Regions from separate parts of the Lysinibacillus sp. PWR01 genome, predicted to be linked through region 2. Evidence: riboswitches for the same ligand, from Rfam matches in the RefSeq annotation. Region 2 holds a riboswitch; each other region holds the start of a gene.
What was found. Region 2 has a riboswitch for S-adenosylmethionine ahead of metA (homoserine O-acetyltransferase MetA). Riboswitches for the same ligand answer to the same signal wherever they lie in the genome.
Positions count from the first base shown of each region.

Region 1: another riboswitch for S-adenosylmethionine. It lies ahead of ACEVFT_RS23695 (YezD family protein); the one in region 2 lies ahead of metA (homoserine O-acetyltransferase MetA).
Region 3: another riboswitch for S-adenosylmethionine. It lies ahead of metK (methionine adenosyltransferase); the one in region 2 lies ahead of metA (homoserine O-acetyltransferase MetA).

Region 1 is NZ_JBHERJ010000099.1:176-5,207, forward strand. Features, by position in the region: gene ACEVFT_RS23685 (VOC family protein) at 557-1,342, opposite strand; gene ACEVFT_RS23690 (flavin reductase family protein) at 1,492-1,977, shown strand; gene ACEVFT_RS23695 (YezD family protein) at 2,068-2,223, opposite strand; SAM riboswitch class I at 2,294-2,389, opposite strand; gene ACEVFT_RS23700 (phosphopantothenoylcysteine decarboxylase domain-containing protein) at 2,599-3,273, opposite strand; gene ACEVFT_RS23705 (LysR family transcriptional regulator) at 3,345-4,226, opposite strand; gene ACEVFT_RS23710 (DMT family transporter) at 4,361-5,032, shown strand, end outside.
Region 2 is NZ_JBHERJ010000073.1:27,622-41,164, forward strand. Features, by position in the region: gene ACEVFT_RS14815 (branched-chain amino acid ABC transporter permease) at 1-869, shown strand, start outside; gene ACEVFT_RS14820 (branched-chain amino acid ABC transporter permease) at 866-1,882, shown strand; gene ACEVFT_RS14825 (3-oxoacyl-ACP synthase) at 1,879-2,883, shown strand; gene phaZ (intracellular short-chain-length polyhydroxyalkanoate depolymerase) at 2,896-3,807, shown strand; gene fabG (3-oxoacyl-ACP reductase FabG) at 3,791-4,522, shown strand; gene ACEVFT_RS14840 (class I adenylate-forming enzyme family protein) at 4,538-6,013, shown strand; gene ACEVFT_RS14845 (short-chain dehydrogenase) at 6,078-6,632, shown strand; gene ACEVFT_RS14850 (YhdT family protein) at 6,895-7,158, shown strand; gene panF (sodium/pantothenate symporter) at 7,158-8,603, shown strand; gene ACEVFT_RS14860 (TSUP family transporter) at 8,647-9,417, opposite strand; gene ACEVFT_RS14865 (TrmB family transcriptional regulator) at 9,544-10,326, shown strand; gene ACEVFT_RS14870 (hypothetical protein) at 10,350-10,736, shown strand; gene ACEVFT_RS14875 (nucleotide excision repair endonuclease) at 10,789-11,160, opposite strand; SAM riboswitch class I at 11,364-11,475, shown strand; gene metA (homoserine O-acetyltransferase MetA) at 11,601-12,536, shown strand; gene ACEVFT_RS14885 (GerAB/ArcD/ProY family transporter) at 12,577-13,543, opposite strand, start outside.
Region 3 is NZ_JBHERJ010000089.1:27,682-41,224, forward strand. Features, by position in the region: gene ACEVFT_RS20420 (IclR family transcriptional regulator) at 87-848, shown strand; gene ACEVFT_RS20425 (aminopeptidase) at 860-1,783, shown strand; gene ACEVFT_RS20430 (NUDIX domain-containing protein) at 2,483-2,950, shown strand; gene ACEVFT_RS20435 (alpha/beta hydrolase family protein) at 2,934-3,710, shown strand; gene pckA (phosphoenolpyruvate carboxykinase (ATP)) at 3,777-5,363, opposite strand; SAM riboswitch class I at 5,753-5,871, shown strand; gene metK (methionine adenosyltransferase) at 6,130-7,326, shown strand; gene ACEVFT_RS20450 (gamma carbonic anhydrase) at 7,506-8,018, opposite strand; gene ACEVFT_RS20455 (alpha/beta hydrolase) at 8,153-8,959, shown strand; gene ACEVFT_RS20460 (alanine/glycine:cation symporter family protein) at 9,087-10,595, shown strand; gene mnmM (tRNA 5-(aminomethyl)-2-thiouridylate-methyltransferase MnmM) at 10,660-11,235, opposite strand; gene mnmL (tRNA modification radical SAM protein MnmL/YtqA) at 11,232-12,188, opposite strand; gene ACEVFT_RS20475 (MDR family MFS transporter) at 12,426-13,543, shown strand, end outside.

The sequences.
Region 1 (5,032 bases), on a different contig from region 2:
GCTGGCTCCACTCCAATCAACCATTCTGCAAAGTGGCTTTACTTTTTTCATAGTAGCATAGCGATTAAATCGCCTATTATCTATATTCTTAGAGGGGATAAACTCTTATTTTCAATGTGGAGAAGTGATGCGTGACAACACCTCTTCATAAAGAGTAATGAACACCTTCACTTTATCTGAAAACCTTTGCTAAAAAGTTAGATATTTATGGGTTGGAGTGGAGGGCTACTTGACTCCCTTGGGATAGCGAGACAGGCAAAGCTCTAAACGAAGTGCTAGCGGAGGAAGTGATTCGGCGCTCGCCCACAGGAAAGCAAGTAGCCTGCAATGGAAATTCATTTTCACTTTTCACAAAAATTCTATTGATTGATTTGTTTTTCAATACTATGTTAAGAGGCTGGGACAAAAGTGTTTCAGCCCATAAAAAATACCGAACTATCCACTAAAACGCATACGAAGTGTTTCGGAATAGTTCGGTTTTTCTAGTTATCATGTTTGTTAAAGATTATTCGTCTTTATGAAGGTCTCAGTTAGTTGTGTCCCAGCCTTTTTCTCATTATCGATTTATCCAATAAAAAGCGCCTGGGCAAACTAACGTTTCCTTTGTACGTTTTGGATCTTTTAATGTCACGCCAAATGGCCCTTCTTTGACATGACCGAGTGTCATGGCTACTGCGCTCTCTTCCTTATAGAAATCTAAACGCATATTCGGTAGCTGTAGTGACATATACTGCTCATATTGCACAGGCTCTGGTAGCTGCAACGCCTGTTGCCACAGCTGAACGGTTGCCTGCATGTCCTTGACATAGAATTGGATGGATTCCATCGTTATAGCCTGTTTTACATCAATGGCACCACTTGCCTTTAGTTGAGCCAAACGCTCTTCATCTTCCTCCGCCCATTCAATCAAAAATGGAAAATCGATTGGAAGATCTGGCTTGCCAAAATGCAGTAGCTTCCATTCTACAACAGTGCCATCTGGTCTTGTTCGGCTACATGCATCTGGCCCATATACTTCATAGCCCAATGCTCGCAAGCGCCGACCCGCTTCCTCAATATTTTTTGTGCGCAGGGCAATTCGAGAAAATCCCTGGCGCTCTTGATCACGTTTAAACGTATAATGTAGGGAATAAGGGTATTGTGCCGCTTGCTCAAATAAATCACGATCATAGATAGCAATTTGTTCAATATAGCTTAAGCCAAAGTAGCTTAACGTATTATAAGTCCCCCACATCGTGTGCTGCCCACCATTCACTGTATGGACATTTCGTTTATTGAAGAAAACCTTTATATTTTCTGGTGATTCCACTTGATGAACCAGATGATCAAAATATAAAGTCATGGCCATTCCCCTTTCTTTCCCCATTACCTTTACCTGTATGTTTGATTGGTTTAAAATTTACTCAAGAAAAGGAGTTACTAGTAGGATATGAAAAAAAGTTTCGTTTACCTACAAACTCCGTTCACTAATTTCATAAAGAGGTGATTTGAATGACAGATTTAGTAGCTGCTTTTAAATTAGCATTAGGTAATTATCCTACAGGCGTAACAGTTGTCACGACATGTCATGACACAAAACCTATTGGCTTAACCGTCAATTCCTTTGCATCTGTTTCAATCGACCCGCTCCTTATTTTGTGGTCACTCGATAAAAAATCTCAGCTCCATCCTTATTTTACGGCTGCGCCAAATTTTGCGGTCAATATTTTAGCGAGTGATCAAGAACATTTATGTACACTATTTGCAAGTAAAATCCCTGATCGCTTTGCACAAGCACAGTGGTCAACTTCCTCTTTTGGACTACCGATTTTACATGATACAGCAGCTAATTTACAATGTAAAACGTTTCAGCAAATTGATGCTGGCGACCATACCATTTTTATTGGGCAGGTGATAGACATTACAAATGCTCAAAAAGAGCCTTTACTTTATCATCGCCGTCATATCGGTCCTATACCAAAAAGCTTTTATAGCTAGCCTTTACACAAAAAAAGGGCCACTTGTAAGCAAAGGAAATCCTTCATGCTTATAGGTGGCCGTTTGACATAAGTTCTACTGAAATCATTGTTATTTTTTCTGCGGAAATCTCTGCTTTTCAAGCCTATTAATTTGCACAATCACACCATCTTGAATCGTAATATGCACTTCACCAAATTCAAGATTTTGAATCGCCTTCGCAATTGCCTCTAATTTCTTATCATCTACTTTTACCGACTGAGCCATACGATACACCCCTTCTCTTTTATCCTTATTGATCATAAAGAGGCCAACGCATCAAACTGATTGATAGCCCCTCCTATCTCTCAGACACCATCTGTTGGATTTGGCACCTGTTTTTCGGTTGCCGAGGCTTCATTGGGCCAAGTCCCTCCACCTCTCTTGATAAGAGTACTGCGTTTCTTGAAAATAATTCTATAATTCTGCTATAGGAATGTCAATACAAAATATTAGAAAACCTAGTTGAATACTATGCAATGTAAGAATTTTATAGACTATTCACACATAATCCTACCGTATTGTATGCTATGTCAATATATCTAACCACAGAAGCAAAGAAAAAAACTGCACAGAAATATAGCCTCTGCACAGTTCTTGATTTTATTGTTCTTGTAAACAGGCCATTAATGCTTGTGCGGTCTGTTGCTTCCCCATCACCTTGATTGGTTGGCCTTCAGCAGGCACGATCCAATGAGGCTCATCCCCTCCGTATAAAGACTGGGAGCTATTTGCTACCATAAATTGAGCATTGGCTGTTTCCATACGCAGTCTTGCGCGAGCTAGCAAGAACTCCTCATCATCCGTCGCTTCGAGCTTAAAGCCTACTAATGTTACCTTTGGTTGCCAACCCTTGATTTGTCCTAACACTTTTGGCGCCTTTTTAAAATGAATAATAGGTGGTTCGTCGGAAGGCATTTTCCCCGCCTCCTCCATTAAATTACCTGATTGATCATACACCTTGTCAATGATCCAATCAGAGCCAGCAGCAGCCATAATGACGATATCGACTTGTTGTTGTTGGACAGCATGACACACCTTTTGTCCTAAATCCTCTATGCCTTCAAATTTTATCAATGTCATTTTGTTGTGGTTTTCTGGGAGCTGTGCAAAGTAACCATGCATATATACTACGTTAGCGCCAGCAGCCAGCGCCGCCTCTGCTAAATAACAGCCCATTGTGCCTTTTGATAAATTCGTGTGCCCTCGTACACGATCCCATTTTTCAAGTGTTCCCCCACTTGTAATGAGTACGGTTTTGCCTTGTAATGTCCCCATACACTCACCTATTTTCTGAAATATATACAAATACTATTTTAACGTAATGTAAGGATATGCTTCAATAGCGACTATCGTAGGGAGCTGTTTTGTTCATTTAACCAAGCGCTTAAAATCTCTGCAAATTTCTTTGTAACGGGTGAAGCATGGTGTTTCATAGCAATCCCAATGGTGCGGTAGCCACCTTGCTTTAATGGAATCGCTTTCAATGTTGGTGGTAAATTTTGAATAACCAATTGGGGTAAAATACTAATCCCTAAATGATGTGAAATCATAGAAAGAATCCCTACCTCCTCAGAAAGCTCAAAGCGAATATTCGGCTTTATATGATATTGCTCTAATAGCACCTTGACATCATTTGTCCCTTTATAGGAAGTCATAATAAATGGCATATCCTCTAGGTCTACGATATCAATTTCTGTCTTATCAAATAAGGGACTATTATCGGAAACAATACATAATAATGGGTCTTGTTGTAACTCAGTAAATTGATATTGCTCTGACTTTTGACCGTTCAAGAACCCGACTTCTACTTCACCACTTAAAAGCCATTGTTCAATTTCATAGTAATCTCCTTCTCGTAACTCCACCTGTATTCCTGGAAATTGATTATCCATGATGCGAACAATTTCTGGCATCCAATTCGAAGAAATGCTTGAAATTACACCAATTCGAACCTTACCACGTGTCACGCCAAGAATATGAGCTGCTTCCTGTTGTAATAATTCCTGCGCATCCAAAACCTGACGCATTGCCCTTAGCATCGTTTGTCCCTCACTCGTTAATGTTACACCTACACGACTTCGATGAATGAGAGCAAAGCCAAATTCTTTTTCTAAACTTGACACGGCATGACTCACAGCAGACTGTGTTAACCCTAGTGCATCAGCTGCTTTTGTAAAGCTTGCCACCTCTGCCACCTTTGTTAAAATCTCGTATTTAACTAAGCTCATCCGCAATCCCTCTATATACATGAATTTTTTTAATCCTATTCATTATAAACATTCGTTTTACTAATCACAATACAAGATATATAGTAATTTTTAGTATAAAAACTGTTTTAGTACACAGATGGTAGGTGAACATAATGAGTATCCAAGGAAAAGCAAATGTATTGATGGTTATTGTCACAATGTTTTGGGGGCTCTCTTATACCTTTATGGTCATGGGGCTAGAAACATTGGCAGTTTATAATGTGGTGGCATTGCGTTGTATCATCGCATTTTTCGTAGCAGGACTTATTTTTTACAAACGGATGATCAAAGTAAATGGTAAAACATTAAAATATGCGGCTATTCAAGGATTTTTATTATTCATTGTGTTCGCGTTAAGTTTATTTGGTTTACAGTCTACTTCTGCTTCAAATGCTGGCTTCATCTTGAGCCTAACAGTCGTGTTAGTGCCGATTTTCAGCAGCTTTATTGAAAAAAAATTACCTTCTCGAGCAGTTAGCTTTGCGATCATTTGTACGATGATTGGTATTACCGTCTTAACAGCACATGGCTCATTCACATTCCATACAGGTGATTTATTAGTAGCAATTGCTGCGGTATGTTATTCAATTTATTTACTTTTAAATAGCTCATTCACACGAAATGTAGAATCCATTTCATACGGAATTTATCAGCTTGGCTTTGCTGGTATTTATGCACTTGGCTTAACATTTCTATTCGAAACACCGACATTGCCAAATTCCACAACATCTTGGATTGCTATTTTAGGGCTTGGCATCATCTGTAGTGCGTTTTGCTTTGTTGGT
Region 2 (13,543 bases):
AGTTATTCGTCAATTTAATCATTAATGGCTTGGCCACGGGGATGTTAATTTTTCTACTAGCAGCCGGTTTGACGTTAATTTTCGGTTTAATGGATGTATTGAATTTTGCGCATGGTGGGTTATTTGTTTGGGGGGCTTATGCGGGGATCTTTACCTATATGTGGACAGAAAGTTTTATCGTTGGGATTATAGGTGCAATTGTGACGGGAGCGTTACTTGGACTGTTGACAGAGAAATTTATTATTACGCCTGTTTACGGCAATCATATTCAGCAAATTTTAATTACCTTAGGGCTGATGCTTGTTTTGCAGGAGCTTATTAAGGTGGTCTTTGGTCCGAATGGTGTGGCAGTGAAAACACCGAGTTATTTAGCAGGAAGCTGGGAAATTGGTGATGTGATCATCATTAAATATCGTTTATTTATTATTGTCATAGGGTTCATCATTTTTGGTATTTTCCAATATATGCTGAAGCGTACGAAGATTGGCTTGATCGTTCGTGCGGGTGTGCAGGATAAGGAAATGGCACAGGCTCTCGGTATTCATATTAAGCGTGTATTTTTATATGTTTTTATGGTCGGCGCAGCTCTGGCGGCACTAAGTGGGATGCTGATGGCTCCCTATTCAGGTGTGATCTATGCGGAAATGGGTATGGAATATGCTATTTTAGGCTTTATTGTCGTGGTAATTGGCGGCATGGGTAGTTTTTCTGGCTCCTTGCTGGCAGCGATTTTAGTAGGGCTTGCGGGTAGCTTTATGGCTTATTATGTCCCTGTGCTGTCACTGGCAGTCAATATGATTTTAATGGCCATCGTTTTAATTTTCCGTCCGCAGGGGCTGTTTGCGATGCGAAAGGAGCGAACATCATGAACAAGAAAATAACCTTACGCTCGATCGCATTTTTTCTGTTACTTGCCATTTTTATTATCCTTCCTTTTGTTAATGATTCACGCACGTTACTTATTTTACTCACGCAAATCTTTATTTTTGGGATATTGGCGATGAGCTATGATATTTTACTAGGTTATACAGGCATCGTCTCCTTTGGGCACGCCATGTTTTTCGGCATTGGCGCCTATACAACAGCGGTCATGCTGAAGCAGATGGATAACACACTCTTGATCTTTGTACTGTCCATCGTGATTGGCATGATACTAGCAGGCTTCATTAGCTTTTTAGTAGGCTTATTGACCTTGCGCTTAAAAAGTCATTTTTTTGCGATGCTGACACTAGCTTTTTCGGGGTTATTTTTAGTCTTAGCTGAAAAGTGGCGCTCTATTACGTATGGCAATGATGGCTTTACTTTTCGAGCACCTGATCTATTTAGAGATCGAATGACCTTCTATTTCTTTGTGCTAGCAAGCCTAGTTGTCATCTTTTTAGCGCTCTACCGTTTTGTTAATTCGCCGACAGGTCGTATTTTAATTGCCGTTCGTGAAAATGAACAACGGACGAAATCATTAGGCTTTAATACGTTGCACTATAAAGTCATTGCCTCTGTTGTGGCAGGCATTGTAGCAAGTTTTGCAGGTTCCTTATATGCAGTGTCATTACGTTTCGTCAACACAAGTGTCATGGCAATGGATATTACACTGGATGCTTTGTTAATGACGATTATCGGTGGGGTTGGCACTTTAGTTGGGCCGTTATTAGGGTCGGCAGTCATCGAATATGCACAACATGCACTGTCTGGGCTTGCGCGAGATTATCCTATTTTCGAACGCTGGATTATCTTCTTTGGGATTCTTTATATTTTAGCCGTTATCTTCTTCCCTAAAGGTATTATCGGCTCACTAAGACTGCTGTTTTGGAAGTGGCGAGGAAGGCTAAAGCAACGAAAAACGACGGGTCCCCTGCCACAGGAAAAGGAGCGATTTGAATGACAGTTGGTATTGTTAGTACAGGTATTTATTTACCTCAACAGAAGATGACATCGCAGGACATAGCGGCTGTTTCCAATATTCCTGAGGACATTATCCGTCAAAAAATGGGCATCCATGAAAAGCCAATCCCAGGTAAGCATGATCATACAGTGCAAATGGGGATCTGGGCAGCACAGGAGGCGATTCAAAAAGCAAATATAGACCCCAAGGATATAGATGTTGTCATTTATATGGGGGAGGAACATAAGGAATATCCACTCTGGACAGCCTCCATTAAAATACAGGAGGAGCTTGGTGCAGTCAATGCATGGGCATTTGATGTGCAATTACGCTGTGGCACAACGATCATGGCGTTGAAAGTGGCGAAAAGCTTAATGGCCTCAGATGACACGATACAAACCATTCTTTTAGCAGGTGGTTATCGCAATGTTGATTTTATCGATTATAGCAATCCGCGAACGCGCTTTATGTACAATTTGGCGGCAGGTGGGGGCGCGATGTTAGTACAAAAAAACTATGAAAAAAATCTGCTACTAGAGGCAGATATGATAACGGATGGTTCTTTCTCAGAGGATGTAGTTGTACCAGTTGGAGGAACGAAAAATCCATTAACTCCATCTCATTTAACCGAAAATTTATATAAGCTTGACGTTTTGGACCCCATTGGGATGAAGGAGCGGCTAGAACAAAAATCTTTAAGCAATTTTTTGAAGGTCATTCGCAGTTCTTTAGCGAAAAGTGGATACAGTGAGGAACAGCTAAATTATTTAGCGATGCTGCATATGAAACGATCTGCACATGATTATATTTTAGCGGAGCTTGGCTTACAGCAGGAGCAGTCTATTTATTTGCAAGACTATGGACATATTGGTCAGATCGATCAAATTTTGTCCCTACAGCTAGCACAGGAGCAAAATCAACTTCAAGCAGGCGATATTGTGACGCTCGTTAGTGCTGGTATTGGCTATGTTTGGGGAGCTATCACAATACGCTGGGGATAAGGGGGAAATGGCATGGTAAAAAAGATTCAACTAGAAAATGGGGAAACGATGGCTTATCGCACGCGCTTAGGTGGAGGTCATCCTTTAGTGTTGGTCCATGGCAATATGACATCTTCGAAGCATTGGGATATTCTGATGGATGCTTTAGACGAGAAATACACCATTTACGCGATAGATTTACGTGGCTTTGGCGAATCGTCCTATCATAAGCCCATTACTGCTATTAAAGATTTTAGTGATGATGTCAAGCTTTTTGTGGATGCCATGCAATTGCAAAGCTTTGATATGGTTGGCTGGTCAACAGGTGGAGCCGTCTGTATGCAGTTTGCGGCGGATTATCCAGGTCACTGTCAACGACTGATTTTACTGGCTTCTGCTTCTACACGTGGCTACCCATTTTACACGGATTTGGGAACAGGCAATCCAGCCACCTTTAAGCGAGCCTATCATTATGAAGAGGTACTCGTGGATACATCGAAAACAAAGCTGATTCAAGGCTTCTATGAGTCAAAAAATGCAGAAGGCTTACAGTCTATATGGAATGCGTTAATTTATACGCATCAGCAACCAGAGGCTGAAAAATATCAAGAATATGTGGAGGATATGCTTACACAGCGGAATTTAGCAGAAGTATATCATGCTCTCAATACATTTAATATAAGTGCTGTTGACAACGAGGTGGCAAAAGGATCACAGGATGCCCTATTGCTCCATTTCCCAATTTTAGTGCTTCGAGGGGATCGAGATTTAGTGATTACAGAAGAAATGAATGCTGAATTGCTACATGATTTAGGCAAAACAGCACAGTTTGTAAGCCTAAAAAATTGTGGACATTCACCTTTGATTGATGATTTAGCACAATTAACAGCTGAAATTGAAGCCTTTTTAGAAATTGGAGGAAGACAGTATGCGTTTAAACAATAAAGTGGCAATCATTACAGGTGCTGCAAATGGCATCGGCTATGCGGCTGCAGAACGTTTTATCGAAGAAGGAGCATGGGTATTTATCGCTGATTTTGATGACAAGGCAGGCATTTTAGCAGCGCATCAACTAGGGGAAAATGCAGTGTTTATACAAGTAGATGTCGCAAGTAGAGAGAGCGTTAAACAATTGGTGACATCAGTGATTGAACAGGCAGGCCGCATTGATATTTTAGTGAATAATGCGGGAATTACAAGAGATGCCATGCTGACAAAGATGACGGAGGACCAATTTCAGCAGGTGTTAGATGTCAATTTGACAGGGGTCTTTCATTGTACACAGGAGGTCATTCCCTATATGGTGGCAGCTGGTGGAGGCAAGATTATTAATACATCCTCCGTTAGTGGGGTTTATGGCAATGTTGGTCAAACCAATTATGCAGCGACAAAAGCCGCGATTGTAGGTATGACAAAAACATGGGCGAAGGAATTAGGGCGTAAGGGAATTAATGTCAATGCAGTGGCACCTGGCTTTACTGAAACAGATATGGTCAAAAAAATGCCTGAAAATATTTTGGCTCAAATGCGCTCAATCGTCCCCCTACAACGCTTAGGGACGCCAAGAGATATTGCCAATGCTTATTTGTTTCTAGCATCTGACGAGTCCTCCTACGTCCATGGGCATACTCTGCATGTGGATGGCGCGATTATGATGTGATAGGGGGAGGTCAAGATGTTTGTTGAGCAAGAATGGATTTTAAAACGTGCTGCATTAACGCCTCACCACATCGCCTTGATTAATCTAGCGTCAGAGGAACAATGGACCTACCAGCAATTATCCGAGGAAATCGGCAAATGGAGTCAATTTTTCGAGCGTCAGCAGCTACAAAAAGGAAGTAGAGTCGCTGTTTTTGCGAAAAATCATATCCAATTGTTTGCTGTTTTATTTGCCTGTGGGCTACGTGGGCTCATTTATGTGCCGTTAAATTGGCGCTTAAGCAAGGAGGAGCTAACACAAATTTTGGCAGATGCGACCCCTGCTATCCTATTATACGAAGAGGGTAGTCATTGTCCTTTAGCTTTAGAAAAGATGTTTTCACTTCATGTGAACCAACACGAGAAGGAGATACAACCAAGTAGGCAAGACGTGGTTGTGGATGATCCGTGGCTAATGATTTATACAGGAGGTACGACAGGTCGTCCAAAAGGGGTTGTGCTATCCTTTCAGTCGGTCAATTGGAATGCCATGAATACGATCATTAGCTGGGGGTTACATGCTCAAGATCGCACATTAAATTATATGCCGATGTTTCATACTGGTGGCTTGAATGCTTTATGTATTCCCTTACTTATGGCGGGAGGAACCGTCATTATTGGCGATAAGTTTGATGCAGAAGAGGCACTGCAAGCAACGAACCGATATCAAACGACCATTTCCCTTTTTGTGCCAACGATGTATCAAGCGATGATTGCGACGAAGTATTTTCAGGAAAATCAATTTCCTTCGATGAAGGTATTTTTATCTGGTGGTGCTCCATGCCCTCATCCTATTTACGATGCCTTTCATAATAAGGGATTATTTTTTAAAGAAGGATACGGCTTAACAGAAGCAGGGCCAAATAATTTTTACATTGCCCGAGAGCATGCCTATGCGAAAAAAGGCGCTGTCGGGAAAAGCATGCAATTCAATGAAGCTAAAATTGTTAATTTTGCGGGACAAAGCTGTGCACCCCGTGAAGTAGGAGAGCTATTGGTAAGAGGGAAGCATATGTTTCGCTTTTACTGGAATAACAAACAAGAAACCGCTAATATCCTCCAAGACGGCTGGCTGAAAACAGGAGATTTAGCCATGATGGATGAGGATGGCGATTTTTATATTGTAGGGCGTCGAAAAGAAATGATTATCTCGGGTGGTGAAAATATCTATCCTCAGGAAGTAGAGCAATGTATATTACGGCATCCAGATGTGCGGGAGGTAGCTGTGATTGGTGTAGGTGATGACTATTGGGGTGAGATCGTGACAGCTTTTATTGTCTGTCCTCACCAAGTAGCTTCTATATTAGATGATCTTAACGAGCTATGTCATCAACAACTAGGACGTTATAAGATTCCAAAACAAATGATTTTCATAGATGAACTACCAAAAACAAGCGTTGGTAAAATCGATAAAAAGGCATTGTATAGGCTTGTCAACTCATCTACCTGTTAAGTATGATGATGGGAAGGAAGACACGCTCATCTTGCTAAATACGAAATGAGAGAGGGACACATAAATGGCCCACGCATTAGTGATGGGTGGAACAGGGATGTTAGCTGACACATCTCTTTGGTTAGTGAATAAAGGCTATCATGTGTCAATAATTGGACGTAGTGCCTATCGAATGGAAAACTTGCGAAATAGAACAACCAAACCTTCTCTTCTAACACCGATTTTAGTTGATTATTGTGATATCACCTTATTAAAAGAGAAACTAGAAGAAACGATCGCGCATAATGGACCCATTGAATTGGTCATTGCGTGGATTCATTCCTATGCTGACACGACACTAGAGAACATATCCAGTGTAATTTCCAATTGGAATAGCGGAAAATGGAAACTGTTTCATGTGTTGGGGAGTAAGGTAAATGTAAGTGAAGTCCAAGAGAAATTGAAGCTGCTTGATCGTACGCAATACAGGCAAATCCAGCTAGGTTTTATGATGGAAAAAGGTCATTCGAGATGGCTTACGCATGAAGAAATATCGCAAGGTGTCGTTGCTGCTATTCAACATGATCTGCCTGTTCATATCGTTGGCACGCTACAACCGTGGGAAAAGCGACCGCTATAACTACCTAACCTTCGTCTAGCTAGATGGACGAAGGTTTTTACTTATGTCCATTATCAGTTTATTTATCGAAATTCGGATGTCTACATAATGGTGAGGGATATTTAGGTTTGTATGAAAAACGTCAGAATCAACCGTCTTTTTTACATCATAAATTTTTCTTAGTATAACAAAATCATTTCTATATAACTCATCCTTATTTAATCACATCTCTTCCCATCAGACCGACATATCAGTAAAATAGAGTAGGTTAGGGGGATTACATGTGAAAGATCAACGCTTTAAAATAGCGCATCGAGAGGCGCTTATCGGGATTGGACTCGTCCTTGTCAACTTTGCGATTTGGTTTGGCTTTGCCTATGGACTAGGCTCAGGGGACCCAAGAAATTATACGTATGTCTTTGGTTTTCCAGCTTGGTTTTTCTATAGCTGTATCGCAGGGACAGGCTTTATGATCCTTCTCATCTGGATTGTGATGAAACTCTTTTTCAAAGAGGTACCATTTGATGATGAGGAGGTGGATCGCTAATGCATTGGCAAGTTGTATTTCCATTGCTATTATTTTTAATTATTATATTTGGAATTGGTATTTGGGCCAATAAGCATGTCCGCTCTTCTAATTCATTCCTACAGGAGTATTTCCTTGGTGGTCGCGAAATGGGGGGTTTTATCCTTGCGATGACGATGATCGCTACATACGGCAGTGCGAGTAGTTTTATCGGAGGACCGGGTGTGGCCTATACAAAAGGACTTGGGTGGGTATTACTGGCAATGGCTCAGCTACCTGCAGGTTATTTTGTACTCATGATTTTAGGGAAAAAATTCGCCATTATCGCTCGTCGTTACCAGGCCATTACGTTAATCGACTTTTTACGAGAGCGCTACAAAAGCCATGTCATTGTCATTTTGTCAGCCATTAGTATCATTGTCTTTTTATTTTCGGCTATGATGGCCCAATGGGTTGGGGGTGCGCGCTTAATTGAGTCTTTAACTGGCTTAAGCTACACAGCGGCACTGTTTATTTTTGCGATTTCAGTGTTAGTGTATGTCATTATCGGTGGTTTCCGAGCAGTAGCGTTAACGGATACGGTCCAAGGTTCGATTATGGTGATTGGTACGATTATTTTATTAATCGGAACCATTGTGGCAGGTGGAGGCATCGACAATATAATGGCCTCACTGGTCGCTGAAAATCCTGACTTTGTGTCACCATTTGGCGCACAAGGAGACTTAACGCCTTTGTATGTCTCGACATTTTGGATTCTCATCGGTGTAGGGGTTGTAGGACTTCCGCAAATTGCCGTTCGTGCGATGAGCTACAAGGATTCAAAAAGTATGCATCAAGCGATCATTATTGGCACGATTGCCATAGGGACAATCATGTTTGGCATGCATTTAATTGGTGTGTTAGCCCGACCTGTCTTACCTGGCATTGAGATTGGTGATAAGGTAATGCCACTTCTGACATTAAAAGTACTACCGCCATTTTTAGCAGGAATCGTCTTAGCTGCACCAATGGCCGCCACAATGTCAACGGTTAATGCGTTACTTATGCTTGTCAGTTCCACGGTTGTCAAAGATATTTATTTAAATTACATGAAGCCGAAAGCTAGTGATGCAGAGATTAAACGTGCAAGCTTTATTGTGACAACGGTCATTGGCTTAGCGGTTGTCATCTTTGCACTCAATCCACCTGATTTATTAGTGTGGTTGAACTTATTTGCCTTCGGTGGGCTAGAGGCTGTCTTTATTTGGACAGTAGTTTTAGGATTATATTGGAAAAAAGCGAATAAATACGGAGCGATTGCATCGATGATTTCAGGTATGCTGTTGTATATTATGATTGATCGATTCTACCCTTCTGTATTTGGTATGCATACAGTCACAATACCAATCGTCGCATCCTTCATTATTTTTGTGCTTGTTAGTTTGACTACTAGTCATAAATTTAAAAACGAAAAACTTATGATTTAACTCAAAAACGCCACAGATATCAAATTCTGTGGCGTTTATTGTTTTAATGCATCATAAAATCATAGGCATTTTTTGCAAGTAGTGTCATCGTGACCACAATAAAAAGCGTGCGGACAAAGCCGCTTCCTTTCTTGATCGCCATGCGCGAGCCAAGCATAGCTCCACCAATTTGCGCAATGCCCATTACTAAACCATAGACATAATGAATTTGACCTAAGTAAGCAAACATACAAACGCCGGCCACATTACTCGCCAAATTTAAAAACTTCGCATTACCAGCCGCCTTTAAAAAATCAAAGCCTACCAGTAGGAAGCTAAAAATTAAAAAGGAGCCTGTTCCAGGACCAAGAAATCCATCATAAAAACCAATAGCAAATAATAACAGCATAAATAAAAATAAATGCGTTTTAGATAGTTTTTTTACAGTAGCGACAGCGCCCCAATCCTTTTTAAAGATCGTATATACCCCAACAGCCGCCAGCATAACAAGCATTAAGGGCTTTAGTAATGCTGGGTTGATTAGATGTACAGTCCATGCACCACATAAAGATCCAATAAATGCTAGAGGAAAATATTTGAGGACAGAGCGAATGTCCAGCTGGCCAGAACGGTAGAAGGAAATCGAGGACGTGAGCGAGCCCATTGCTCCTGCTAGTTTATTCGTGGCAACAGCTGCGGCTGGATTTAGGCCAACAAACAGTAAAGCAGGTAATGAAATTAAACCGCCCCCTCCCACTACTGAGTCGACAAAAGCCGCCAGAAATCCAAATGAAATTAACAGTATAAGAATATGTACATCGACTTCAAAAAACATATTACACCTCTTTTAAATTAGTTACTACTGAAATAGTAACTAATTTTATTTGCGCTGTAAACCCTCATTTTTTCATTGGCAAATCTTCACAAAAGTAGCCTATAATAAAGATAATGGAGGGATTACATGGAGGAATTAATCGCCCAGTTGAAAGAAATGGGTTTTACAGAATATGAAGCAAAGGCCTATACGGCACTTGTTCAGCAAAGTCATGTCAGTGCCTATCAGGTTAGTAAAAATTCTGGCATACCACGTGCAAGAGTGTATGATATTTTAAATATCCTTGTAGATAAGGGCATTGTGTTAAAAGAAGAGACCGCAGAACAAACAACCTATGCGGCAATGCCAGTGTCTGTGTTTTTACAGCAAATGCAACAACGCTGGGAGTCAAATTTTACATCTATGCGCGGGAAATTAGAGAAACTAGAAGAAAAAGTGCAAGAAGCGGAGCCTAAAGTGGTCATGCTAAAGGGCAAGGAATCCATCATTAACTATTGTCAGTCACTTCTAAAGAAAGCGAAGAAAAAGGTGATGCTGTCAATGTGGGAGGATATGTATGATGCCTTACGAGAAGATTTGCAAGAGGTGGCGCAGCATGTTCCTGTCCATGGCATTACCTTGTATGTGGGGGAGCATTTAGCCTCGATTGACCAGCATAGAGCCACACATTATACAAAAAAATCGTCTACACCGCATTGGTTTATCTTATCGATAGATGGTCAGGAAATGATTTATGGTCACTCTCCATCCACGCAAGAGACGGCTTTTATCACCAATGATCCTGTCCATATTTATTTATTAGAGGATTATATTTGGCATGATGTGCTCATCAATCGACTGGTAAAACGGGATGATCAGGAGTTAGAAGACTGGATTGCTAAGGAGCGAAAAGCTTTCTTCTTGGAATAGTCGTATAAGGGAAGGGGAGTAACGTGAAAAAAATCGTGTTGCTAGGTTTAATGAGTTTACTAATGTTAGGAGCATGTAACGCTACACCAGCTGCTGATCCACTAGCGATTCATGAGCTAACTGTTGTCCCCGACAATATCCAAAAAAATATTGTTTCTAATGACAGAATACAACTATTGCATGAAAATAATGCTTCATATTACCTCGTCTATTATTCAAAGGGGAATGTGTTGGCAAGTATTACGGCTGAGGGAAATAGGCTTATCATCCAGCTAGAAGAAGGCAGCGAGCAAAGGAAAGAGGCTCAGCCCTATGTTTTTCAAATCAACGTCAAGAATCCTGAGCTTGATACCATTGATTTGCGAATAAATGGCCAGAGTACACCAATCGATCGCATGACCATAATGTGAAAAAAGAAACCGAAATCCCTCTAGACGAGATTTCGGTTTCTTTGCATGATGTCTAATAAAATACTTTGTCTACATTGTATTTAGAGCGGAAAGTATTAATCGCATATGTTTCGTAAATTTCACGTTCCATTGGATCTTCTACTTCATAGACTTCAATTTTAAACACTTCATCACGATGGTTTTTCATCGGAGATACATTGTCCTCGAAATGTTTTTTAATACGTTGACGAATTTTACGTGCTTTCCCAACAAACAATAGCTCATTCGTGTCATTATAGAATAAGAAAATGCCGCCTTTATCACGTGTGATTTTATGGAAGTCAATAAAACCGAAGTAAGGTGTGATTTCCACATCACCTGGTTTTAAATCTTGTTCACGTTGACGGATTACTAGATCTGGTTTTGGAAATTCAATTTTAATCAAACTATTCACGTTCCTCTCTCTTACTAAAAGTATATGGTAACATAATTACGGCATGTTTACCATAAATTTTAAATGTAGAAACACCACATATAGCAAGCTTAGTGTACATCAAATGAGCAAGGAACATGCACTTGAATCACAAAATATTCTATGAATTATTGATATTCTAACTAGTTCATGTTACAATTCAAGATAATTAAATAATCTTATCAAGAGAAGCTGAGGGATTTGGCCCGATGACGCTTCAGCAACCTCTAACAATTGTTAGAAAGGTGCTAATTCCAGCAAAGGATTTTTTCCTTTGAGAGATAAGAGTGGACGTGAAAAAATCCTTCTCATTCTATCTCGTATGGAATGAGGAGGATTTTTTAATTTAGTTGCATTCTTTGCAAGCAAGGTTTGCTAAAAAAAGAGAGTGATTATAGAGAGGGGAAAGCAAGATGCCAATTAATATTCCGAAAAATTTACCAGCTGGAGAACATTTACGTGAGGAAAAAATCTTCGTCATGGAAGAGGATCGAGCGAAAACACAGCAAATCCGTCCATTAAATATATTAATACTAAATTTAATGCCTGAAAAAGAAAAAACAGAGCTTCAATTACTACGTTTATTAGGGAATACACCACTACAGGTGAATATTACCTTTTTAAATACGGCCACACATGAATCGAAAAATGTGAGTAAATCTCATTTGCAGCTATTTTACACAACGTTCAACCAAATTCGTCACCGACGCTATGATGGCATGATTATTACTGGGGCACCTGTAGAAAAAATGGCATTTGAAGATGTCAACTATTGGCAGGAAATTTCAGAAATTATGGATTGGTCTAAAAAGAATGTGACATCCGTGCTACATATATGTTGGGGGGCACAGGCTGCATTGTATCACCATTATGGCATTGGGAAGGTCGAGCTTTCTGCTAAATGCTCAGGCGTCTATTCCCATGTAATTACAGATTTAACGGTGGATTTAGTGCGCGGCTTTAGCGATTTATTTACTGCGCCTCATTCTCGCTATACATCTGTTTCCATTGACGAGGTTCGCAATCATCCAGACCTACGATTATTATCCTATTCAGAGGATGCAGGGGTATTCATCGTACAATCAAAAGATAATAAAAATATTATGATTACGGGGCATCTGGAGTATGATGCGACAACACTAGCCGATGAATATAGCCGTGATGTGGCGAAGGGCATAGATATCGACGTCCCTGTGAATTACTTCCCGAATGATGATCCGAAACAAGAGCCGATGAATACATGGCGTGCCCATACGCATTTATTATTCTCTAACTGGTTGAACTACTATGTCTACCAAGAAACACCATACGAATGGGATTTTGTAGATGAAATCGAATATCATATCTAATTAATAAAAAGTCTAATTTCTTTTCTAAACGTAGAAGAAATTAGACTTTTTGATTTTCCTTCGTTGTATCCTGTTGGGGTGTTTCGGTATTTTGAGCCTTAGATTTACGATTTCGAATAACTGCCACAATCAACAAAAGTATTGGTAATAAAATGGTGAAGATAAAGGAAAAGATAGGCCAAATTTCATTATTATAATTAGTAGAATGCACAATATCTGGATGAACAATTTGAGAAAGCCCAATCATAATTATGCCCATCGGTAAAATAAGCGGACGATGATCCTTGATCTTCAAAATTTGGGCAAGGCCAACAACGGTCGTATAGAAATACATAAATGTGCGAATATAAATAGACGAAATCCACATAAATGCCATAATAATTTCAATGCGCTGTAAAAAATTCCCTATGGATATTCTTTGCGCTAAGGCATAGCTGGGAAATGTCCTAGATGCTGTGTTTTCAGGCCCTAAGACAAGAATCGATAGGACAATCAACGTAATTAAGACGACACCACCAAGGATGGTCCCAATATATAGCCCTTTCTGTGCAGATGGCTGTACATTGACGCCAGCAGGATATAGCATCAATAACACAATTAATGGAAAGGAAAAGATACTCATAAAGCGTGCAATACTATAAAACATAGATGTTTTGGTTGCTTCTAGTAGAGGCTGAATATTCTCAAATGTAATTTGAGGGGTAATACAAACGACGAAAAAAATAAAGATAAAGATAAACAACGGAAAGAGAATTTCTGCTGAACGGGCAAACGTCTCAATCCCTAGATAAGCGGCATACATAATAATGATACTGAACAGTAGGGCGAATGCTAATGTCGGTGTTTCTGGCATAACTTCGGTTTTCATAAAAATACCAATAAAATAAAGTAACTCTCCAGTGGAGAAAAAGGTGAGAATGAGAAAGCAAATGGCTGTGATTTTCCCAAAAAAACGACCAAGAATTTTTTCGTTCGCCTCTATAAAATTAAGAGAGGGTGTTTGATTG
Region 3 (13,543 bases), on a different contig from region 2:
GGCTGCTAAATCTGTCGATTATTTCCCCCTTAAGAGAGAGATTTGCAGCCGTTTGTACAGATAAATAGATCAGAAGGATGAGAGATATGCTAAAGACATTAAATTTATCAATTGCGGTTTTAAAAATGTTTACAAAGGAAAAGCCAACATGGGGTGGACGAGAGTTAGCACTGGCGATGAATATGAATCATACAAATTTATATCGCATTCTTGAAACCTTCGAAAATAATGGGTTTATTACAAAAGATCCTATAACGAAAAAATATTCACTTGGTATAGCATTATGGGAAATAGGTATGAATATGTATGATTCATTAAACATAGATCAGCTATGTATGCCAGTTCTTGATAAATTAAAGGATGTCACTGGCGAAACAGCCATTTTTACCGTACTGAATGGACTGGAAGCGTTAACATTACTAAAAGCAGAACCTGTAAATAAGGTGAAATTTACAGTTTCAAGAGGAAGTAGATCACCACTTTATGTAGGAGCATCTTATCGTTCGATGCTTGCTTTTTTAAATGAAGAGCAAATTGCAAAGGTCATAGATGAACCGTTAACAGCTTATACGAATAATACGATGACAGATGCTACAGAAATACGGGCAGAGCTAGAAAAAATTCGATCATGCGGCTATGCACTTAGTAATAGTGAGTATTCTGTTGATGTATTGGCGCTAGCTATGCCTATATTCAATAGTGAGGAACAGGTCGTAGCATCTATTACCGTTTCTGGACCAATCTATCGTTTTACAGAGCAACGTGTTCCAGAGTTTTTGGGACCTCTGACGGAAGCTAGAAATGAAATAGAAGGAATTATTCGTAGATATCATTTGAATTTTAATTAAGGAGTCCTATTATGCAGCATTTACATGACATTGCACTAAATGTTTTAAAAGGCAATTTAAATGTTCAATCATCAGAGTCACTATTAATTTTGACAGATAGTCACAAACAAGACATCGCAAAAATCTTTTATGAAGCTGGAATGTCAATTACAGCAAATACAATGCTCATGGTGATGCCCCTGTTAGACAAATCTGGACAGGAGCCCATCCATGCAGTTTCTGAGCTTATGGCGAATGCGGATGTTACACTTTGTATTACCTCCCACTCCTTAACACATACAATGGCTCGTAAATATGCCTGTGAAAAGGGCGGACGTGTAGCGACAATGCCAGGTGTGACATTAGAGATGCTGGAGCAAGGTGCCCTTCATGCGGATGCACAGGAGATTGAAGCCACGGTAGAAAAATATGTCCTTTTACTTGATACGGCAAAAGATATTCGCATTGTCAAGGATGGCCATGAGCTGACATTTAGTGTAGAAGGCCGTTTAGGAATTCGATCCACAGGTGTTATTCGTCAACCTGGTGAATACGGGAATATTCCTTCAGGAGAATCATATATTGCGCCAATTGAAACATCTGCAAATGGAGAGATTTTAGTAGATGGTTCTATTGCTAATATCGGTGTCTTAAAGGAGCCATTATTATTAAAAATTAAGAATGGTCGTTTAGAAGAAGCAATTGGTCCTGATGGTTCACGTCTACTGTCCTTACTTGGTGAAGGAAATGGTAGAATCATTGCAGAGTTTGGCATCGGAGCCAATAAAAGTGCCATCCTATGTGGCAATGTACTAGAGGATGAGAAGGTATATGGGACAATCCATATTGCTTTTGGCAGTAATGCGCCATTCGGTGGAGCCAATGCGTCAGATGTTCATATCGACTGTGTTGTGAAAAGCCCTATCGTCTACTTTGACGGTCAGCAAGTAATTTAAAGAAAAGCGTGTCTTCCTAGGAAGCACGCTTTTTTATATTGTTGAAAAACAAAACAGTCAACTGAAAGGTAGAAATGGATTTCTGTTGCAGGCTACTTGCTTTCCTGGGGCGAGCGCCGAATCGCTTCCTCCGCTACCGCTCCGTTTAGAGTTTTGCCTGTCTCGCTATCCTACGGGAATCAAGTAGCCTTCCACTCCAACCCACAAAAAAGTTTTCTTTTTGGCAAAGGTTACACAAATAAAATGGAGTGTTCACTACCCAGTTCATTGATGGTTTCACTTTACCACATTGAAAATAAGAGCTTATCCCCTCTAAGAATACAGATAATGGGAGATTTAATCTCTATGAAAAGTAAAGACATTTTGCAGAATGGTTGATTGGAGTGGAGCCAGCGTCACTCCTAGGGGATTTAGCGTCACAGAGGAGACCCTGGAGCGAACGAAAGTGAGTGAAGCGGCTCATCGGACGCCCCCTGGAAAGGACGCTGGCGGAACGGAAATCAACCCCTCGCCTTGCAAAGTTGCCTTTTTACATGCTTTACCAGACTGTAGTTTAGAGTTGCTTGTCTTTGTAGAATTACACTATAGTTATTATAGATAGGAATAGGAATGATGATTAAATTCTGTCCATAAATATAGAAGTAATGAAGAAGAGATTAACTTTTGTTTTGCAACAAGAAAGAACGTGAGGTTGAAGAGATGTTAACATTTACAGATTTACATGGCCTACAAGTAGATTTGAGTTTTACAAGAGGCGAATTTAAAGTAGAACCTAAACACGTCCTTGTCCTTTTAAAGCATGAAAATAAATGGTTATGTACGGTTCATAAACGACGTGGTGTAGAAGTACCAGGGGGGAAATTAGAAGAGGGCGAAACATTAGAGGAGGCGGCGATTCGAGAAGTTTTTGAAGAAACGGGTGTTCATGTGAAAAATCTTCAATGGTTCGCAGAGTATGCAGTGCATGATGAAATCGTTTTTTGTAAAACCGTTTTCACTGCACAATTTTTAGCGCAAGAGGACATAGAATTTGATTTAGAAACGTCAGGCATGCTTTGGTTAACAGATGAAGAATTTACCCAGCATCCTAACTTGAGTTTTCATATGAAGGATGAGGGAATGAAGAAAATGCTGGAGGAGTTGAAAGACCGTGACATACAATGGTGAAATTGTGGAAAAACGTGCCTATCCCTCACCCAATCCAGCCATACGACTAACAGAAATAACCTATCTATCACAGGGCTTACGTATAAAAGGATTATTAGCGGAACCAAAGACAGAAGGTACATATGATGGCTTTTTATATTTAAGAGGCGGCATGCAAAGCATTGGGATGGTAAGACCCTCTCGTATTGCCCAATTTGCGGCGCAGGGCTTTATCGTCTTTGCCCCATACTATCGTGGAAATCGTGGTGGAGAGGGTCGCGACCAGTTTGCAGGGGCAGATCGTTATGATGCTGTCTATGCCGTAGATGTACTTAAGCAATACTGTAATGACAATATCCATGTTTTTGGCTTTTCTCGTGGGGGAATTATGGCTCTTTGGACAGCCATTTTAAGAAAAGATATTACCTCGGTTGTCACATGGGCAGGTGTTTCGGATGCAACGGCCACTTATTGGGAACGCACAGATATGCGAAGGATGATGAAGCGCATTATTGGAGGAACACCGAATCGTGTCCCAGAAGCGTATGATGCGCGAACGCCACTATTTGAGATAGAGCAGATAACAGCCCCCGTACTGATCATTCATGGCTATCGTGATGAAAATGTGGATATAGAACATGCCAGACAATTGGCATTTTTTTTAGAGGATGCAAATAAATCATTCGAAACGTGGTATGATCTTAACTACGCACATCAATATCCACCAGCAAAAAATCGTGAAACTGTTCGTGCTCTTTGCAAGTGGATGAAACAACAATAAAGCATAGAAGAAAACAAAAAGACAAAGGGAACGAATAATTTGTTCCCTTTGTCTTTTATTTAGTCGTTATTTTAATGGGCCACCAAGTGTAGTGATAGCTTCAGAAACGTTTGAGAATTTTTTGAAGTTTTCGTTGAATAAGCCTGCAAGCTCAGCAGCTTTTGCATCATATGCAGCTTTATCTGCCCAAGCTTCACGAGGGTTTAACACTTCTGAAGGTACACCTTCAACCGCTGTTGGAATGTGTAAACCAAACACAGCATCTTGTGTCGTTTCAACACCTGCTAATTTACCATCGATTGCTGCACGTACCATTGTACGTGTGTAAGAAAGTTTCATACGGCTACCTGTACCATATTCGCCACCAGTCCAACCAGTGTTCACTAGGAATACTTGTGCGCCGTGCTCGTCAATTTTTTGTCCTAACATTTCTGCGTATACTGTTGCAGGAAGTGGAAGGAATGGTGAACCGAAGCAAGTAGAGAATACTGGTTCTGGCTCAGTAACACCACGTTCAGTTCCAGCAAGTTTAGAAGTGAAACCACTTAGGAAGTGATACATTGCTTGCTCTTTTGTTAATTTACTGATTGGAGGTAACACGCCAAATGCATCAGCTGTTAGGAAGATGATTGTTTTTGGATGACCTGCAACAGAAGGATCAACAATATTTTCGATGTATTGGATTGGATAAGCTACACGTGTATTTTCTGTTAGTGAACCATCATCATAGTCACAAATACGAGTTTCTGGATCAACAGCTACGTTTTCTAAAACAGAGCCGAAGCGGATTGCATTGTAGATTTCTGGTTCTTTTTCAGCAGAAAGGTTGATTGTTTTTGCATAGCAACCACCCTCAATGTTGAACACACCATTAGCAGACCAACCGTGTTCATCGTCACCGATTAGCTTACGATCTGGATCAGCTGATAATGTCGTTTTACCAGTACCAGATAGACCGAAGAATAATGCCACATCGCCAGCTTCACCAACGTTTGCTGAGCAGTGCATTGAAAGAATACCTTGTTGTGGTAATAAGTAGTTCATGATACCGAAGATAGATTTTTTCATTTCACCAGCATATTCAGTACCACCAATTAAGATAATTTTCTTTTCAAGTGATACGATGATGAATGTTTCAGAAGCAGTACCATCAACCGCAGGATCTGCTTTAAAGTTAGGAGCTGAGATGACAGTGAAGTCGGCAACATGAGAAGCTAATTCATCTGCTGTTGGACGGATAAATAATTGATGAGCAAAAAGATTGTGCCAAGCGTATTCATTAATGACTTGAATGCTTAATTGTGAATCTTTGTCAGCACCTGCAAAGCCTTTGAATACGAATAACTCGTCACGTTCTTTTAAATATTTTATTACTTTTACGTATAGGTTATCGAACACTTCAGAGGAGATTGGTTGGTTGACTTTACCCCAGTCAATTTGATCTTTTGTGCTTTCTTCTTCTACCGTATATTTATCTTTAGGTGAACGACCAGTGTATTTGCCAGTTTCTGCACGAACTGCGCCATCTACTGTTAACATTGCTTCACCACGAGAGGTAGCTTTTTCTGCTAATTGTGGTACTGAAAGTTGAACATTAATGTTACCGCCGTTTAATAATTCCTTCAGTTCGTTTGCAATTTCTACTGAATTCATCGATTAAATACCATCCTTTTTTATAGTATTCCCTTGATTTAGAGGGATTTTTTCTTAATTTCAAAAATAGTATAACACAATTGCTTAAATAATCTATACTAATTAAGAAATTATTTTAGAGTTTTTATCACTTTTCAATAAACTGACAAAAAATAATGTTTTTCGAGTAGAATACCATCAATCCTACAGTAATTAGGCGCGAAAATTGAGCCACACATATGTTACCACAAGTAGCTAGGTATGTTGTAGGGATTAATTTGCTTCTATTTACATCATCATCCAAGTATGAAAAGTTTTTGTTTAATCTGTTCTTTCCTTTTTATACAGTAATACATAAGAAAATATTTGACAACGTTCGACCTTTTCAGTAACATGAGATTGAACGGATACTCTTATCCCGAGCTGGTGGAGGGTCAGGCCCTGTGAAACCCGGCAACCTGCATGAACTATTTCACGACATGCGTTGGTGCCAACCTGATGCAAGGGAACATCCCTTGAACGATAAGAGTGAAAGGTTACGCAGTCATTATTCCTTTCCTCATGTAAAGTAACGTGAGAAAAGGATTTTTTTATTGTTAAAAATCAATGTAAAGGTAAGTATATGTAGTTCTTTCCTTATTATAATGACGGATCTTTCGAAATCCTCGTGTTAAAAGCAGCAGTAACGGCTTGAGAGTTCAATCCTTAGGAGCGGACTTGACATGGGTAATGAGTACCGTATTCATACACAACTACTTATTGTAAGAGTATTTAGGAGGAAAACCAAATGACAAACCGTCGACTGTTTACATCAGAGAGTGTAACAGAAGGACATCCAGATAAGATTTGTGACCAAATCTCGGATGCCATTTTAGATGCTATTTTAGCAGAAGATCCAAATGCACGTGTAGCGTGTGAAACAACTGTAACAACAGGGTTAGTATTAGTAGCAGGAGAAATTACTACCTCTACGTACGTAGATATTAAAGGTATTGTTCGTGACACTGTAGCAGAAATAGGCTACACACGAGGTAAATATGGCTTTGATGCTGAAAACTTAGCGGTGCTTGTGGCGATTGGTGAACAATCACCTGATATTGCACAAGGTGTTGATCAAGCATTAGAGGCACGTGAAGGCTCTATGACAGATGCGGATATTGAAGCAATAGGTGCTGGTGACCAAGGCTTAATGTTTGGCTATGCATGTAATGAAACACCAGAGCTAATGCCATTACCAATTAGCTTAGCACACAAATTAGCACGCCGTTTAACAGAAGTACGTAAATCAGGTGAACTTGCCTATTTACGTCCTGATGGGAAAACGCAAGTAACGATTGAATATGATGACAATAATGTACCCGTTCGCGTGGATACAATTGTTATTTCAACACAGCATGATGAAGAAGCAACACTTGAACAAATTCAAGCGGATTTAAAAGAATTTGTTATTGCTCCAGTCGTGCCAAGTGAATTATTAGATGCTAACACGAAATACTTCATCAACCCAACTGGCCGTTTCGTAATCGGTGGGCCAAAAGGAGATGCTGGTTTAACAGGACGTAAAATCATTGTTGATACATACGGTGGTTATGCACGTCACGGTGGTGGTGCATTCTCTGGTAAGGATGCAACAAAGGTAGACCGTTCAGCGGCATATGCGGCACGTTATGTAGCGAAAAATATCGTAGCGGCTGGCTTAGCAGAACGTGCTGAAGTACAACTTGCCTATGCAATTGGCGTAGCTCAACCTGTTTCTATTGCGGTAGATACATTTGGTACAGGTAAAGCGAAAGAAAGTGAGATCGTAGAATGGGTACGCGAGCTATTCGATTTACGCCCAGCAGGTATCATTAAAATGCTTGATTTACGTCGTCCAATTTATAAACAAACGGCTGCGTATGGACATTTTGGTCGTACAGATTTAAATGTACCATGGGAACAAATTGATAAAGCAGATGCACTACGAGAAAAAGCACGTTTATAAACTATTGAACTAAAGTAATGAAGTCGTTAGAAAATTATTCTAATGTATTAATAAGAAAAGGGGCAACATTGCCCCTTTTGTTTTTTTACAAAAAATGCCTCGCTAGGATTCGTGAACAAATTCGTTACACGGAAACGCGAGGGATTTTTTCGTTAGTATTGATTTTTTGTGTATGTTAGTTATTTCTGAAGCGATTTATAGTATTGACCTTTTTCTGCGTATTCTCGTACGATGCGTTCCATATCCTCTTTATCTTCTGCATTTAATTCACGGACAACTTTTGCTGGACGACCTAATGCTAAACTATTCGGAGGAATGACTTTACCAGGAGGTACTAGGCTTCCTGCTCCAATAAATGCACCTTCTCCAATCTCAGCTCCGTCTAAAATAATGGAACCCATACCAATTAAGGCATTTTTGCGAATTGTACAACTATGTAAAGTGACTTGGTGTCCAACTGTTACCTCATCTTCAATAATGAGTGGATATTTTGGGCTTTGGTGTAAGCAGCAAAGATCCTGGATACTGACACGTTTACCAATAATCGTTGGGGAAACATCACCACGAATAACCGTATTAAACCAAATAGTTGTTTCGGCACCAATTGTTACGTCGCCCGTAACAGTTGCGTAATCAGCAATGAAAACAGACGGATCGATCTTTGGCATTTTATCTTTAAATGGATAAATCATGAAAATCGCCTCTTTTCTTTCTATAATGTAGTATTATCGTATCAAATACGCAACTTTATGGAAATATAAAATTAAAATGTGCTATTTATTTCGCTATAATTAAAGTGTAATTATTTTTTAGGAGGACTATGTAAATGTGGAAATGGGAAGCTGATGGACAAGCAAAAGCTGTGATTGCTATTCTTCATGGTGCTTATGAAAATCACCGTTGGTACGCATGGCTGATAGAAAAATTAAGATTGGAAGGCTTCCACATAGTCATGGGAGATTTACCGAATCATGGGGTGGAAGCAAGGTTTGCCCGTGTCCATGATGAGGACTTCAAATTGTACAATAAATATACAAGAAACCTGATTGAGAATGCTTTTTCATATAATTTACCAACTTTTGTAATAGGGCATGGGCTAGGCGCAACATTAATTCTCCATACAATGCAAAAGAGGCAATATGAATGTGCGGGTATTATTTTAACATCACCTTGGTTGCAACTAAAGCTATTACCAGGTAAATTAACAAATGCTTTAACGAGTTTAAGTGCATTAACAGCCAATGTCAAATTGACACATGACATTACTTTAGAGAAATTAACGCGTAATGTTGAAGGTAGAGAAGAAATGAAAGATGATGTACCGCTCATGTCTGTTGTTTCTGTGAAATGGTATCGAGAGCTTCAGCAGATGATGAAAAATTTAGTGATGCTGCCTAAAGGTGAAATGCCAAATATGCCTATGCTCATTATGACGGCTGAGAAAGATAAAATTACGGACACACGCCAAACTCGAAACTGGCTACATCAACAAGAATTTACGGAATTTCAGTTTAAAGAATGGGAAAATTGTTATCATAATTTATTTCATGAGGGAGAGCGTGAAGAGATTTTTATGTATATACGTGATTTTATTAATAATGCTCTTCGAAGAATTGGCTATATAATTAAATAGGTTTATACCCTTCCATTTACTAGGTTACTTACTTAAATATTGTTACTTGAAAATAATATTGTAATTTTCTGAAAAGTGTAATACTATAATGACTTAAAGTAAGGTATTTCAAAATTGGAGGGGTAAAATGGATGTAATTGTGGAGAAATTGAATGGGATTTTATGGGGACCATGGTTTATTTACGGTATTTTATTGATTGGGTTATTTTTCTCAATCATCACGAGGTTCCTACAAGTACGACACATCAAAGATATGTTTGTTTTAATGTTTAAAGGGGAGAAATCGGAAAAGGGAATATCCTCTTTCCAAGCAATGTCTATCGCATTATCAGGACGTGTAGGTACAGGTAATATTGCTGGTACTGCGACAGCGATTGGAATGGGAGGACCTGGTGCTGTCTTTTGGATGTGGGCAATCGCTTTCATTGGTGCGGCAACCGCGTATGTAGAGTCAACATTAGCTCAAATCTATAAAGAAGAGAAAGATACAGAATATCGTGGTGGACCGGCCTTTTACATAGAAAAAGGAATGGGTCAAAAATGGTTTGCAGTTATTTTTGCTGTAGCTGCTTTAATTGCAATGTTAATTTTGATGCCTGGTGTGCAGTCAAATGCCATTGCAGGTGCTGTTGAAAACGCTTTCGGTTTGGATACATGGATCACAGGACTTATTATTGTTGTTTTATTAGGTGCCATTATCATCGGGGGTGTTAAATCAATCGCAAATGCGGCCCAGATCATTGTACCGTTTATGGCATTAGCCTATATCATTATGGCAATTGTCATTATCTTTATGAATATTTCACAAGTACCAACAGTTTTTGGTTTAATTTTTTCTAGTGCCTTTGGGGCTCAAGAAATTTTTGGCGGCATTATTGGTTCAGCGATTGCTTGGGGTGTGAAACGGGGAATTTACTCCAATGAAGCTGGTCAAGGAACGGGGGCTCACCCTGCAGCAGCTGCGGAAGTATCGCATCCTGCTAAGCAAGGAATTGTGCAAGCAGCATCTGTGTATATTGATACATTATTAATTTGTTCTGCTACGGCATTTATGATTTTATTTACTGGTATGTACAATGTACACGATGAGAAGGCAGCTGAAGGAGCAGATCCATTTATTCATGTTGGAGAATTTAATAGTGGTGGATTAGCAGGCGATGAGCAAATGACTTTTGCAAAAAGTATTGAAGCAGGTGCAGCGTATACACAATATGCAGTTGACTCATCATTACCTGGCTTTGGCGCTCCATTTGTAGCCATTGCGTTATTCTTCTTTGCCTTTACAACAATCATGGCTTACTACTATATTGCAGAAACAAATGTCGCTTATTTATTTAGAGGTAGTACAGAAAAGATTTTCATTTGGATTGCGAAGATTGCCATTTTAGTTGCAGCCTTCTATGGTACAATCCGTACGTCTGGTTTAGCGTGGGCAATGGGCGATGTAGGGCTTGGTTTGATGGTTTGGATTAACGTTATAGCTATTTTAATTATTATGAAACCAGCTATTGTCGCATTAAAAGATTACGAGAAACAGAAAAAAGAAGGAAAAGATCCAGTCTTTGATCCTCGTAAACTAGGAATTAAAGGTGCAGATTTCTGGGTTGACTATAATGAAAAACGTAATAACAAGTAGATAAAGAGCAAGGCGATCAACTAGTTTTATAGAAACTAGTTGATCGCCTTTTAGCATGTCATCATTAAATAGAATATTCTTTCATTTTCTCTAATGCAATGACGAATGGTGGATCATTTTGTTGATTAAGAAATGCATATTTTAAGACATGGATATATTTTTGTGGAAGCTGACTTACATATTCAATGACCTTATCACGTTCTTCTTTTCCACCTGGATGACCATGATAAATAACAAGAACAATCAAACCGCCCACTTTCAAGAGCTTCAATAGATTTTCAATCGCTTGGATTGTTGTATTAGGTCTTGTAATAATATCATGGTTGCTTCCAGGTAAATAGCCAAGATTAAAAATAGCCGCAGTTACTGGCTTGTGTACAAACTGTGTGACTTCTTCATGACCTTTATTTAAAACGAGTGCGCGGTGTTCTAAACCATGATCTAAAAGTCGAAGGAGTGTCGCATCAACCGCCTCTTTTTGGACATCAAAGGCATACACTTGTCCTTCATCCCCAACAAGTTGTGCTAGGAACAACGTGTCATGACCGTTTCCTGCAGTCGCATCAACAACCGTATCTCCTTCTTCTATACTATCTGTTAGTAGCTGCTGGGCATATTGTAAAACGCGTTGTAGTTTCATTTCGTAACCTCAGCCTTATAAAACTTCCCTTGCCAACTACCACGTCGTTCAAGCTCAGCGTCAATGCCATTCAAAACTTCCCATTTATTTACACTCCACATCGGTCCAATCATTAAATCAATCGGTCCATCACCCGTAATACGATGAATGACCATCTCTGGTGGTAAAATTTCTAATTGATCTGCTACTAGTTTTGTATACACATCTTGATCTAAAAATTCTAGCATACCTTTTTCATATTGCTTCACCATGGGCGTCCCTTTTAATAGATGAAGTAAGTGAATTTTAATGCCTTGGACATCTAATTGTGCGACTGCTCGTGCCGTTTCCATCATCATGTCATAGTCTTCAAGAGGCAAACCATTAATGATATGTGAGCAAACACGAATGCCATGCTTACGCAATTTTTCAACGCCTTCTACATAGGTTGCATAATCATGGGCGCGATTAATAAGAGTGGCCGTTTTCTCATGCACCGTTTGAAGACCAAGCTCAATCCATAAATACGTTCGCTCATTTAACTCTGCTAAATATTCCACAACATCATCAGGTAAACAGTCCGGACGGGTAGCAATAGAAAGACCTACAACACCTTCTTGCGCTAAAGCAGCTTCAAATTTTTCTTTTAAAACCGGCAATGGGGCATGTGTATTTGTGTAGGCTTGGAAGTAAGCCATGTATTGGCCATCCTTCCATTTCTGATGCATTTTGTCTCGGATTTCAGCAAATTGAACATCGATTGGGTCTACCTTATTGCCAGCAAAATCACCAGAACCTGCAGCACTACAAAATGTACAGCCACCAAAAGCGACTGTACCATCACGATTAGGGCAATCAAAGCCTGCGTCTAATGCCACTTTAAATACTTTATGACCAAATTGATTACGTAAATAGCGATTCCATGTATAGTATCTTTTCCCCTCTGAAGGAAAAGGAAAATTCATCTCTGTCATTTATTTCACTCCTCTAACGCTCTATTCTATCATGTGCTTTTCGTTCCGTCATGGGGGAAGGATATTATCATGATTTGGATGAAGAAAAATGGGAGGGAACAAAAGCAGGGGGGCAACTAAATACGAATGAAAATAGGATGGGAGTCTTGTAAAAAAGGTAAAATTATTTTCCTTGTGCTTTTAAGTATTTCAGCATACACTAACTATTTAGAGAAGCGAAATAATGGAGGTCATCCTATGCCAAAACGTGTTTGGTTTTTAATTATCGGAATGCTTGTGAACACAACAGGCAACTCTTTTTTATGGCCTTTGAATGCCATTTATATGCATGATTATTTAGGCAAATCTTTAGCAATGGCTGGTTTTGTCTTAATGCTGAATTCTGCTGCTGGAGTACTAGGCAATCTATTAGGTGGCTACTTATTTGATAGAATTGGTGGCTATAAAGCTATTATGCTTGGCATCCTGTTAACGATTGCTTCATTAGTTGGCTTAACAATTTGGCATGGCTGGCCACATTATGTGTGGTTTTTAACGATACTAGGCTTTAGTGGGGGCATTGTTTTCCCAGGAATGTTTGCCTTGGCTGGAGCTGCTTGGCCAGAAGGTGGACGTAAAGCTTTTAATACTATCTATTTAGCACAAAATGTCGGTGTTGCAGTAGGGCCAGCACTTGCAGGTATAGTGGCAGATTATCAATTTGACTATGTGTTTAAAGTTAATTTAGGCATGTATATTTTATTCTTTTTTATTGCCTTATTTACATTTAAGCGTTTGGAGGCAGGCAGTATTGCACCTAAAAATGTCTTGAGCGAAAGTAAACGAATCGTAAACAAGGCACCTTTCTATGCTTTGTTAATAATTAGTGCATCCTCCGTTTTATGCTGGCTAGCGTATTCTCAATGGAGTGCAACCATTTCATCTTATACACAAGATTTAGGATTAGGATTAAAACAATATAGCCTACTCTGGACAATAAATGGCCTTCTGATTGTCATTGGGCAACCACTCATTGCACCGCTCGTAAAGCGTTGGGAAAACAATTTAAAGCGTCAGTTAGTATTTGGCGTAACGCTGATTGCTTTTTCCTTCGGCATTATTGCCTTTGCGAGTGATTTTAAAATGTTTGGAGTAGCGATGCTTGTCTTAACATTTGGCGAAATGTTTTATACCCCGGCATTACCAACGATTGCTAATCAACTGGCACCAAAGGGTCGACAAGGGTTCTATCAAGGCATTATCAATAGCGCTGCCACTGGAGGACGGATGATTGGTCCACTATTTGGCGGTATTATGGTGGATCAATTTGGCATGATTCCTCTTGTTTTAACATTAGTGGTCATTGTACTATTGGC